Regions from separate parts of the Streptomyces sp. NPDC046805 genome, predicted to be linked through region 2. Evidence: riboswitches for the same ligand, from Rfam matches in the RefSeq annotation. Region 2 holds a riboswitch; the other holds the start of a gene.

Region 1 (4,302 bases), on a different contig from region 2:
GCCAACGCCTCCCGGCAGCAGTCGTACACGCCTGCTCCGCACACGACGGCGCCGGCCGCCCAGCAGCACGTCGCGTCCGTGCCGTCCCACCCGGCCACCGCGGCCGGGTCGTCGGCCTCGCAGACGCAGAACGTCGCTTCGCACTCCGGCGCCGCGGCCCCCGCACCCAGCCAGACCGCCACGACGCAGCCGGCCGCGCCCGCGACGTCCGGCGGCACGGGCTCGGGTACGTCCCAGACCAGCCAGTCCACCCCGAAGCTGATATCGACCTCGCCGTCGGGGCTCTGCGTGCTCAACTCGCTGTGCCTCTGACGCCGTTGGCTCCGAGACACCGCCTCTGACGTCATCCGACCCCCGGCCGTTTCCATCGGCCGGGGGTCTGCTTGTGGCTCGCAGCCCTGCAGCCCGTCAGCCCCTCAGCCCGCGCTCAGCTCCGTCAGTTCGCCCAGTGGCAGCGTGTGGCGGGTCTGAAGGACCTTCGCCCGCAGGTAGCGGACGTTGTGCGTCGTGGTGAAGACGCCCGTCGGGACGTGATCGCGTCCTCCAGGAGCAGACTGCCGGCGATGTACGCGCGCCAGGCGCGCTGCTCCTCGAGGCTGAGCCAGCGGGTCGTCATGCCACCAGTGTAAGTTTGTTTAAAAATTAAACCAAGACCACTCCGGATCACCGGACCACCCCAGACCACTCCACGACGGAGTACGCCGATGCCCTTCCCGTACGTCCTGCTGTCCGCCGCCGTCTCCCTCGACGGTTACCTGGACGACACCGGCCCCGAGCGGCTGCTGCTCTCCGGCCCGGCCGACTTCGACCGGGTCGACGAGGTGCGGGCGTCCGTCGACGCGATCCTGGTCGGCGCCGGCACGATCCGTGCCGACAATCCCCGGCTCCTGGTCAACGCGCCCGAGCGGCGGGCGGCCCGGGTCGCCCGAGGGGAGCCGGAGTACCCGCTCAAGGTCACCGTCAGCGGCTCCGGCGACCTGGATCCCGACGCGAGGTTCTGGCACACGGGCGGCGAGAAACTCGTCTGCACGACGGAGCGGGGCGCGGAGCGTGCCCGGGGGCTGGGCATCGCGGCCGACATCGTCCCGCTGGGCCCCGGCCTCGACTGGCGGGCCCTGCTCACGCACCTCCACGACGTGCGCGGGGTGCGGCGCCTGATGGTCGAGGGTGGCGGGACCGTGCACACGCAGCTGCTCCAGCAGGGCCTCGCCGACGAGCTCCAGCTGGTCGTGGCCCCGCTCTTCGTGGGGGACCCGAAGGCGCCCCGGCTGTTCGGGCCGGGCGGCTACCAGGCCGGACGCCTGCGGCTCGTGGAGTCGCGGCGCATCGAGGACGTCGTACTGATGCAGTACGAGCCGACCGCTCCCGGGGTCGGGGCGTCGGTGGTCGCCGCCGACCGGCACTGGATGCGGATCGCCTGCGAGCTGGCCACGCTGTGCCCGCCCTCGCGGTCGGCGTTCAGCGTGGGTGCGGTCGTGGTGGCGGCCGACGGGACGGAGCTGGCGCGGGGGTACTCGCGCGAAGGGGACGACCTCCTGGTCCATGCCGAGGAGGCGGCGCTCGCGAAGATCGAGCCCGGGGATCCGCGGCTCGCCACCGCCACGGTCTACAGCAGCCTCGAACCGTGCGCCCGGCGGGCCTCCCGGCCCGCGCCGTGCGCACGGCTGATCCTGGCGGCGGGGGTACCGCGGGTCGTCACGGCCTGGCGGGAGCCGGACACGTTCGTCGAGGACGCCGACGGGAGCGGGCTGCTGGCGACCGCGGGGGTCGACGTCGTCGTACTGCCCGAGTACGAGGCCCGGGCCAAGGAGCCGAACGCCCATCTACTGGGCTGATCACCGGCGGCGCTGAACCGATGTGCAAAAGGTCCCGCGGATGGCGTACACTGGTTTCACCGACGCGGGGTGGAGCAGCTCGGTAGCTCGCTGGGCTCATAACCCAGAGGTCGCAGGTTCAAATCCTGTCCCCGCTACTGAAGACTCAGGGCCGGAATCCAGTACATGGATTCCGGCCCTGAGTCTTTTCCCCTCCGCGGCTGTGTGCCGCGCCTCGCCTTGTTTGCGCCGCGCCTTGATCGTTGTAACGAGTGGTGACCGCTCGGCAGCCCTCCGCGTAACAACTGACAAACAGTCAGTCGGTAAGGGTTTACGCGGCTCCCGTCGAGGGTCCCCGAGGGGTGGTCAACTCGCCCGAATTTCACCGGTGATGAGCCGTAATCGCCCGCCCGGAAACGTTAACGATCAAGACGAACGGCTTGGAATCTCCCCCGCGGGTCTATTAACGTTCGATAACGCAGCGCGGTTGTCCCAGCCGTCACAAGAGACGGCTCCGTGCGCACGCGCCGAATCCCGCGAGGGAACCGGGGAACCACCACCTTGGGGTGAATCACGTGGATGCCGCCGTGGACTCACGGCAGGTATACGCGCGTAGGAGACCTTCCTGCTCCGAACCCGTCAGCTAACCCGGTAGGCGACGGAGGAAAGGAGTGCGCCCGCGTGGCGTCCAACCGGCCTGCCCCAGCAGCCCCGTTCGTGCCGAGTCAGCGTGAGCCCGAGGCTTTCGGCTACGGCAGCTACATCACCGACGAGGGCCCCTGGGAGGAGTGGAACCCCACCGAGGAGTCCATCCGCCCGATGCGAGGCCGGCACCGTGTCGGCAAGCAGCGCGGCGGCGGACTCGCCCGCAGCTCCACGGTCCTGGGTGTCGGCGTCATCGCCGCCGTCGGCGCGGGCGGCATGGCCAGCGCCAACAGCGGCAAGCCGCCGGTGTCCATCTCGATGCCGGACCTCTCCGTGTCCGACCTCTCCGTGTCCGACCTGCCCTCGGTCGACTCCCTGCTGCACGACGGCTCCTCCGCGCCCAAGGGTTCGGCGACCGCCCTCAGCAGCGTCGGAGTGAGCGACACCGACAGCACCGAGGGCACCACCGACGCCGGTGAGGCGCTGCGCAACCGCATCATGGCGCAGGCCGAGCGGCAGAAGGGCCAGGCCGACACCAAGGCCGCCGCCGCTGCCGTGGCCGCGGCCGACAAACAGGTCGCCACCGCGGCGGCCGAGGCGGAGCAAGCGGCCGCCACCCAGGCCGCGGCGGCCAAGGAGCAGGCGGAGGCCGCGGCCAAGAAGGCGGCCGAGGCGGCGCGCCTGGCCGCGCTGGCCAAGCAGTACACGCTGCCGACGCCCTCGTACACGATCACCGGCACCTTCGGTCAGCCCGGTTCCATGTGGGCCTCCGGCTACCACACCGGCCTCGACTTCGCCGCCCCCACGGGCACGCTGCTCAAGGCCATCCACAGCGGCACCGTCACCCAGGCGGGCTGGGCCGGCTCCTACGGCTACCGCACGGTGCTCACCCTCGACGACGGCACCGAGCTCTGGTACTGCCACCAGTCGTCGATCAACGTCAGCGTCGGCCAGAAGGTCACCACCGGCGAGGTCATCGGCCGCGTCGGCGCCACCGGCAACGTCACCGGTCCGCACCTCCACCTGGAGGTCCACCCGGGCGGCCAGGCCACCGGCGTCGACCCGATGCCGTGGCTGCTGAGCAAGGGCCTCCACCCCTGAGCATGCGGTTCCCCGATCCCCGGCGGTCCTGACGGCAACCCCCCGACGTCAGGACCGCCGGTCCGGCGTTCACGGCCCGCGCCCGTCACCGGGTGCGGAGAGCGGACGACTACGACCGGTACGGGTTGTAGGCGGGGTACTGCGCCGAGGGGCTTGCCGAGGGATTCGGTGACGGATTCGGCGACGGATTCGCCACGGGGTACGCCGACGGATATCCGTACGCTCCCGGAGCCCCGTAGGCTCCGCCCGGCTGTGGCCCGTACACCGCGCCGGGCTGCCCTCCGTAGCCCGCGCCGTGCTGCGGGCCGTACCCAGGCCACATCGGGGGCGGGGTCGCCGGAGTCGTCGCCCGTGCCGCGTACTCCAGTGCCGGGCGCGCCGTCTGCCGGCGGTTCCACAGTTCGGTGAGCAGTTCCCGCTCCCGTACGACGAAGTCGGCTCCCGCGCGGCCGAGGCGCCCGCGGTGCCGGAGGAAGGCGAGGGACGTCGCGTACGCCTCGTACTGCGCCACGACCCGTGCCGCCGGCTTGCCGAGGTGCTGGCCCGCGTAGTCCCGGGCGAGCCGCCGCGCCCCCATCGAGCCCAGCGCGAACGGCTCGGCCGGCCCCAGCCAGCCCGCCATGACGTACGCCGGGAGCTCCTCGCGCACGGTCCGCAGCTCGCGCTGCCGCGTCCAGATCACCAGCCAGGTCAGCAGCCCGAACGCGGGCACCATGAACGCCGCGTACACGGCGAGGAATCC
Region 2 (4,302 bases):
AAAACTGGTCTAGACAACCCTGATACCGAAGGGCACGCACATGGCTGAGCGCCGCGTCAACATCGGCTGGGCCGAGGGTCTTCACGCCCGGCCCGCCTCCATCTTCGTCCGAGCCGCCACGGCCGCAGGCGTCCCGGTGACGATCGCCAAGGCCGGCGGCGCGCCGGTCAACGCGGCCTCCATGCTGGCCGTTCTCAGCCTGGGCGCCGAGGGCGGCGAGGAGATCGTCCTCACCTCCGACGCCGAGGGCGCGGACGCCGCCCTGGACCGACTGGCGAAGCTGGTCGCCGAGGGCCTCGAGGAACTGCCCGAGACCGTCTGATCACCGTCCGAGCATCATCTGTGTGACACCAGGAAGCCGCGTCATCCGGAAAGGGTGACGCGGCTTCCGCGTTTTCGCGCGCACCTCGTGTCGAATTCACCGAACACAAGAGCAAGGGGGAATTGCAGGCAGCGGAAATACGCCCCCATGGAATGCCTTCCCTTTGTATACGGCGCCCGTGTTAATGCCGCAGGCTCGGCATGTGTACGGCATGTTGCGTATTCCTCACGTGCGCCCTGCCGTCGGCGCCGGAGGCGAACCGCAGCCGGTGCGTGGTCGTCGCACGCTCGGCATGCAGGGCGCAGATCGCCCGCGCGCGCTCGTCCTCGCCGCGCGCCACCGCCTCCACGAGGGCGCCGTGCTCCGCCCAGGACTCGACGGGGTCGACGGGCGCGGCCACCACGTACATCCACGCGATCTTGTGCCGCAGTTGAGCGAGCGCCGAGGTCAGCGCCGGGCTGCCGGCGGCCTGGGCGAGCGTCTCGTGGAACCAGCCGCCCAGGGAGCGCAGGTCCTCGCTGTTGCCCCTCCTGGCCCGCTCCTGACCCAGCCTGACGAGGCCGCGCAGCACCTTGAGGTGCGCCTCGGTGCGCCGCCGGGCGGCCCGGGACGCGCCGAGGGGCTCCAGCAGCAGGCGCATCTCCAGCAGGTCCGCGGCCTCCTGCTCGGTCGGTTCGGCCACGCACGCGCCCGCGTGCCGCCGGGTCACCACGAAGCCCTCCGCCTCCAGGGTGCGCAGGGCCTCGCGGACGGGAACGCGGGAGACGCCGTAGCGGCGCGCGAGGAGTTCCTCGGTGAGCCGGCCGCCACGCTCGTGGACGCCGGTGACGATGTCGTCCCGGATCGCCGTGCACACCGACTGCGCCGGAACCCGCATGACCGACCTCCGCTTCGATCCCCGTGAAACGGATCCCCTGGAAATGGATCCCCATGAAAGCGACGCTCGTGAAGCATCGACGATCGACGCATGTCCGGTGACTCTATTGCAAGGAGCCGGAATTTCCGACGGCAGGCCGGAATCCATGGACAGATTTTGGACAGCACCGCGTTCAGCATTGCGTTCGGTACTGCGCTCAGCGTCGCGTTCGAAACGGCGAAAGCCCCGGCTCGGGGAGCCGGGGCCTCGGGATGAGGTGCGATCGTCCGTCGGACGGGCACCACGCTCGTCCGTCAGACGTGCACGCCGTGCTTGCGGAGATAGGCGACGGGGTCGACGTCGGAGCCGTAGTCCGGGGTGGTGCGGGCCTCGAAGTGGAGGTGCGGGCCGGTGACGTTGCCCGTCGCTCCGGACAGGCCTATCTGCTCGCCCGGAGTGACCTTCTGGCCCACCGAGACGCCGATCGACGACAGATGGCCGTACATGGTGTACATGCCGTCGGCCATCTTGATCACGATCTGGTTGCCGTACGCCCCGCCCCAGCCGGCGGACACGACCGTGCCGGAGCCGACGGCGTGGACGACGGTGCCGCTGGCCGCGTGGAAGTCGATGCCGGTGTGGGCACCGGAGGACCACAGGGAGCCGCTGGACTTGTAACCGGTGGAGACGTACGAGTGGGCGACCGGCACCACGAAGGCGTTGAGGCGCCTGCGCTCGGCGGCGCGAGCGGCACGCTCCTTGGCCGCACGCTCCTTCGCGGCCTTCTTCGCCGCCGCCACGCGCGCGGCCTTCTCGGCAGCCTTCTCCTCGGCGGCCTGCTTCTGGGCGGTGGCCTGAGCGTCGATCTGCTGGGCGGCCGAGCCGCCGAGGGAGACGACGGGGATGAGGCCGGTCTGCCCCGCGCTGCCGCCGGCGGCGAGCGCCGGGGCGGCCAGGGTGCCGACCACACCGGTGGTGGTGAGGGCCGCGACACCCGCGGCACGAGCGGTGGTGCGCTGCATCCGGCTGGGACGACGATGCTTCCCGGTGGCGCGCGTGAACGCCATGAAGTGGCTGGTCCTTTCCTTCCTTCTCGCCTACCGGGTTAGCTGACGGGTTCGGAGCAGGAAGGTCTCCTACGGCCCCCACGGCGCGCGTGGGCGTCCGATTCACCCCAGGGACGGTTGGGTCCCCGGCTCCCCTGGCTCGCGCCGTACGGGGACTCGGCGATGACTGTCCGGTGCCGCGGGCGCGGCGCACTGCCTGACGAACAGCCCGGACGACGCTAAGGGGGGCAACTTTCAATTCCCAAACAAAAAAAGACTTTTGTAGCGCACGCCACACGCAGACAGGCGACCTCCGCCCCAATTCGGGCATATGGGCGGTAGGTGTGAAGGCCTGGGCGGAACACACGAGGGCCCTGGCGACCGGTCAGTCGCCAGGGCCCCACGCGCGCGGGTGCCTGTTGTGGGCTACTCGGCGGCCACGACGGTGACTTCACCGATGCCGAGGGCCTCGACCGGCTCCTTGATCTGAGCGGCGTCACCGACGAGGACGGTCACCAGACGGTCCACCGGGTAGGCGTTCACCACGGCCGCGGTGGCCTCCACGGTGCCCGTGTTGGCGAGCTGCCGGTACAGCGAGGCCTGGAAGTCGTCGGGCAGGTGCTGCTCGACCTGGTCGGCCAGGGTGCCGGCCACGGCCGCCGCGGTCTCGTACTTCAGCGGCGCCACTCCGACGAGGTTCTGCACGGCGATGTCGCGCTCGGCGTTCGTGAGGCCCTCCTCGGCGAGCGTGCGCAGCACCGTCCACAGGTCCTGGAGCGCCGGGCCGGTGTTCGGGGTGTCCACGGAGCCGCTGATGGCGAGCATCGAGGCGCCCGTGCCGTCCGGGGCGGACCGCAGGACCTGCCCGAACGAGCGCACACCGTAGGTGTAGCCCTTCTCCTCGCGCAGGACCCGGTCCAGGCGGGAGGTGAGGGTGCCGCCGAGGCAGTAGGTGCCGAGCACCTGGGCGGGCCACACACGGTCGTGCCGGTCGCCGCCGACGCGGCCGATGAGCAGCTGCGTCTGGACGGCGCCGGGGCGGTCCACGATGACGACGCGACCGGTGTCGTCGGCGCTCACCGGCGGCACGGGACGCGGCTGGGCCGGGGAGCCGGTCCAGCCGCCCAGGGTGTCGCCGAGCAGCTCGTCGAGGTCGATGCCGGTGAGGTCGCCGACGACCACGGCGGTGGCGGTGGCGGGCCGGACGTGCCGGTCGTAGAAGGCGCGTACGGCCGGGGCGTCGATCTTGGCGACCGTGTCCTCGGTGCCCTGGCGCGGGCGCGACATGCGCGAGGTCGCCGGGAACAGCTCCTTGGACAGCTCCTTGGCCGCGCGGCGGGCCGGGTTGGCCAGCTCGTGCGGGATCTCGTCGAGGCGGTTGCGGACCAGCCGCTCGACCTCGCTGTCGGCGAAGGCGGGCGCCTTCAGGGCGTCGGCGAGCAGGCCGAGCGCCTTGCCGAGGCGGGAAGCAGGGACCTCCAGGCTGATACGGACGCCCGGGTGGTCGGCGTGCGCGTCGAGGGTGGCACCGCAGCGCTCCAGCTCGGCGGCGTACTCCTCGGCGGAGTGCTGGTTCGTGCCTTCGGAGAAGGCACGCGCCATGATCGTGGCGACGCCGTCGAAGCCGGCCGGCTCGGCGTCCAGGGGCGCGTCCAGCAGCACCTCCACGGCGACGACCTGCTGGCCGGGGCGGTGGCAGCGCAGGACGGTCAGGCCGTTGTCCAGCGTGCCGCGCTCGGGGGCCGGGAAGGCCCACGGCTTCGCCTCGCCCGCCCGGGGCTGGGGGTGGAACTCCATCGCGGCGAGCTCGGTCACTTGGCCGCCTCCTCGTCCTCGTGTCGGTCGGCGCCGGCTTCTACGGTGGCTTCGGACTCCGGGTCCTCGGGGAACTCCTCGTCCTCGGTGTGCTCCGCGGACTCCTCCGACAGCGGCTCGTAGACGAGCGACGCGCGGTTGTCGGGGCGCAGGCGGGCCTGGGCGACCTCCCGGACCTCCTCGGGGGTCACCGCCAGGACGCGCTGGACGGCGGTGAGGGCGAGCTGGGGGTCGCCGAACAGGACGGCGTAGCGGCACAGTTC

What was found. Region 2 has a riboswitch for cyclic di-AMP ahead of ABZ910_RS21330 (M23 family metallopeptidase). Riboswitches for the same ligand answer to the same signal wherever they lie in the genome.
Region 1: linked by a shared signal. The riboswitch ahead of ABZ910_RS28315 (M23 family metallopeptidase) and the one ahead of ABZ910_RS21330 (M23 family metallopeptidase) in region 2 are both predicted to bind cyclic di-AMP.

The regions. Positions count from the first base shown of each region.
Region 1 covers NZ_JBEYYC010000031.1:16,377-20,678, reverse strand. Annotated here, with positions in the region: gene ABZ910_RS28340 (hypothetical protein) at 1-312, shown strand, start outside; partial or broken gene ABZ910_RS28335 (GTP cyclohydrolase) at 417-536, opposite strand; partial or broken gene ABZ910_RS28330 (MarR family transcriptional regulator) at 533-616, opposite strand; gene ABZ910_RS28325 (dihydrofolate reductase family protein) at 705-1,835, shown strand; tRNA gene ABZ910_RS28320 (tRNA-Met) at 1,899-1,972, shown strand; cyclic di-AMP (ydaO/yuaA leader) riboswitch at 2,330-2,488, shown strand; gene ABZ910_RS28315 (M23 family metallopeptidase) at 2,496-3,560, shown strand; gene ABZ910_RS28310 (PrsW family glutamic-type intramembrane protease) at 3,670-4,302, opposite strand, start outside.
Region 2 covers NZ_JBEYYC010000019.1:52,025-56,326, forward strand. Annotated here, with positions in the region: gene ABZ910_RS21320 (HPr family phosphocarrier protein) at 41-322, shown strand; gene ABZ910_RS21325 (GntR family transcriptional regulator) at 504-1,199, opposite strand; gene ABZ910_RS21330 (M23 family metallopeptidase) at 1,493-2,245, opposite strand; cyclic di-AMP (ydaO/yuaA leader) riboswitch at 2,259-2,417, opposite strand; gene ABZ910_RS21335 (pitrilysin family protein) at 2,651-4,039, opposite strand; gene ABZ910_RS21340 (pitrilysin family protein) at 4,036-4,302, opposite strand, start outside.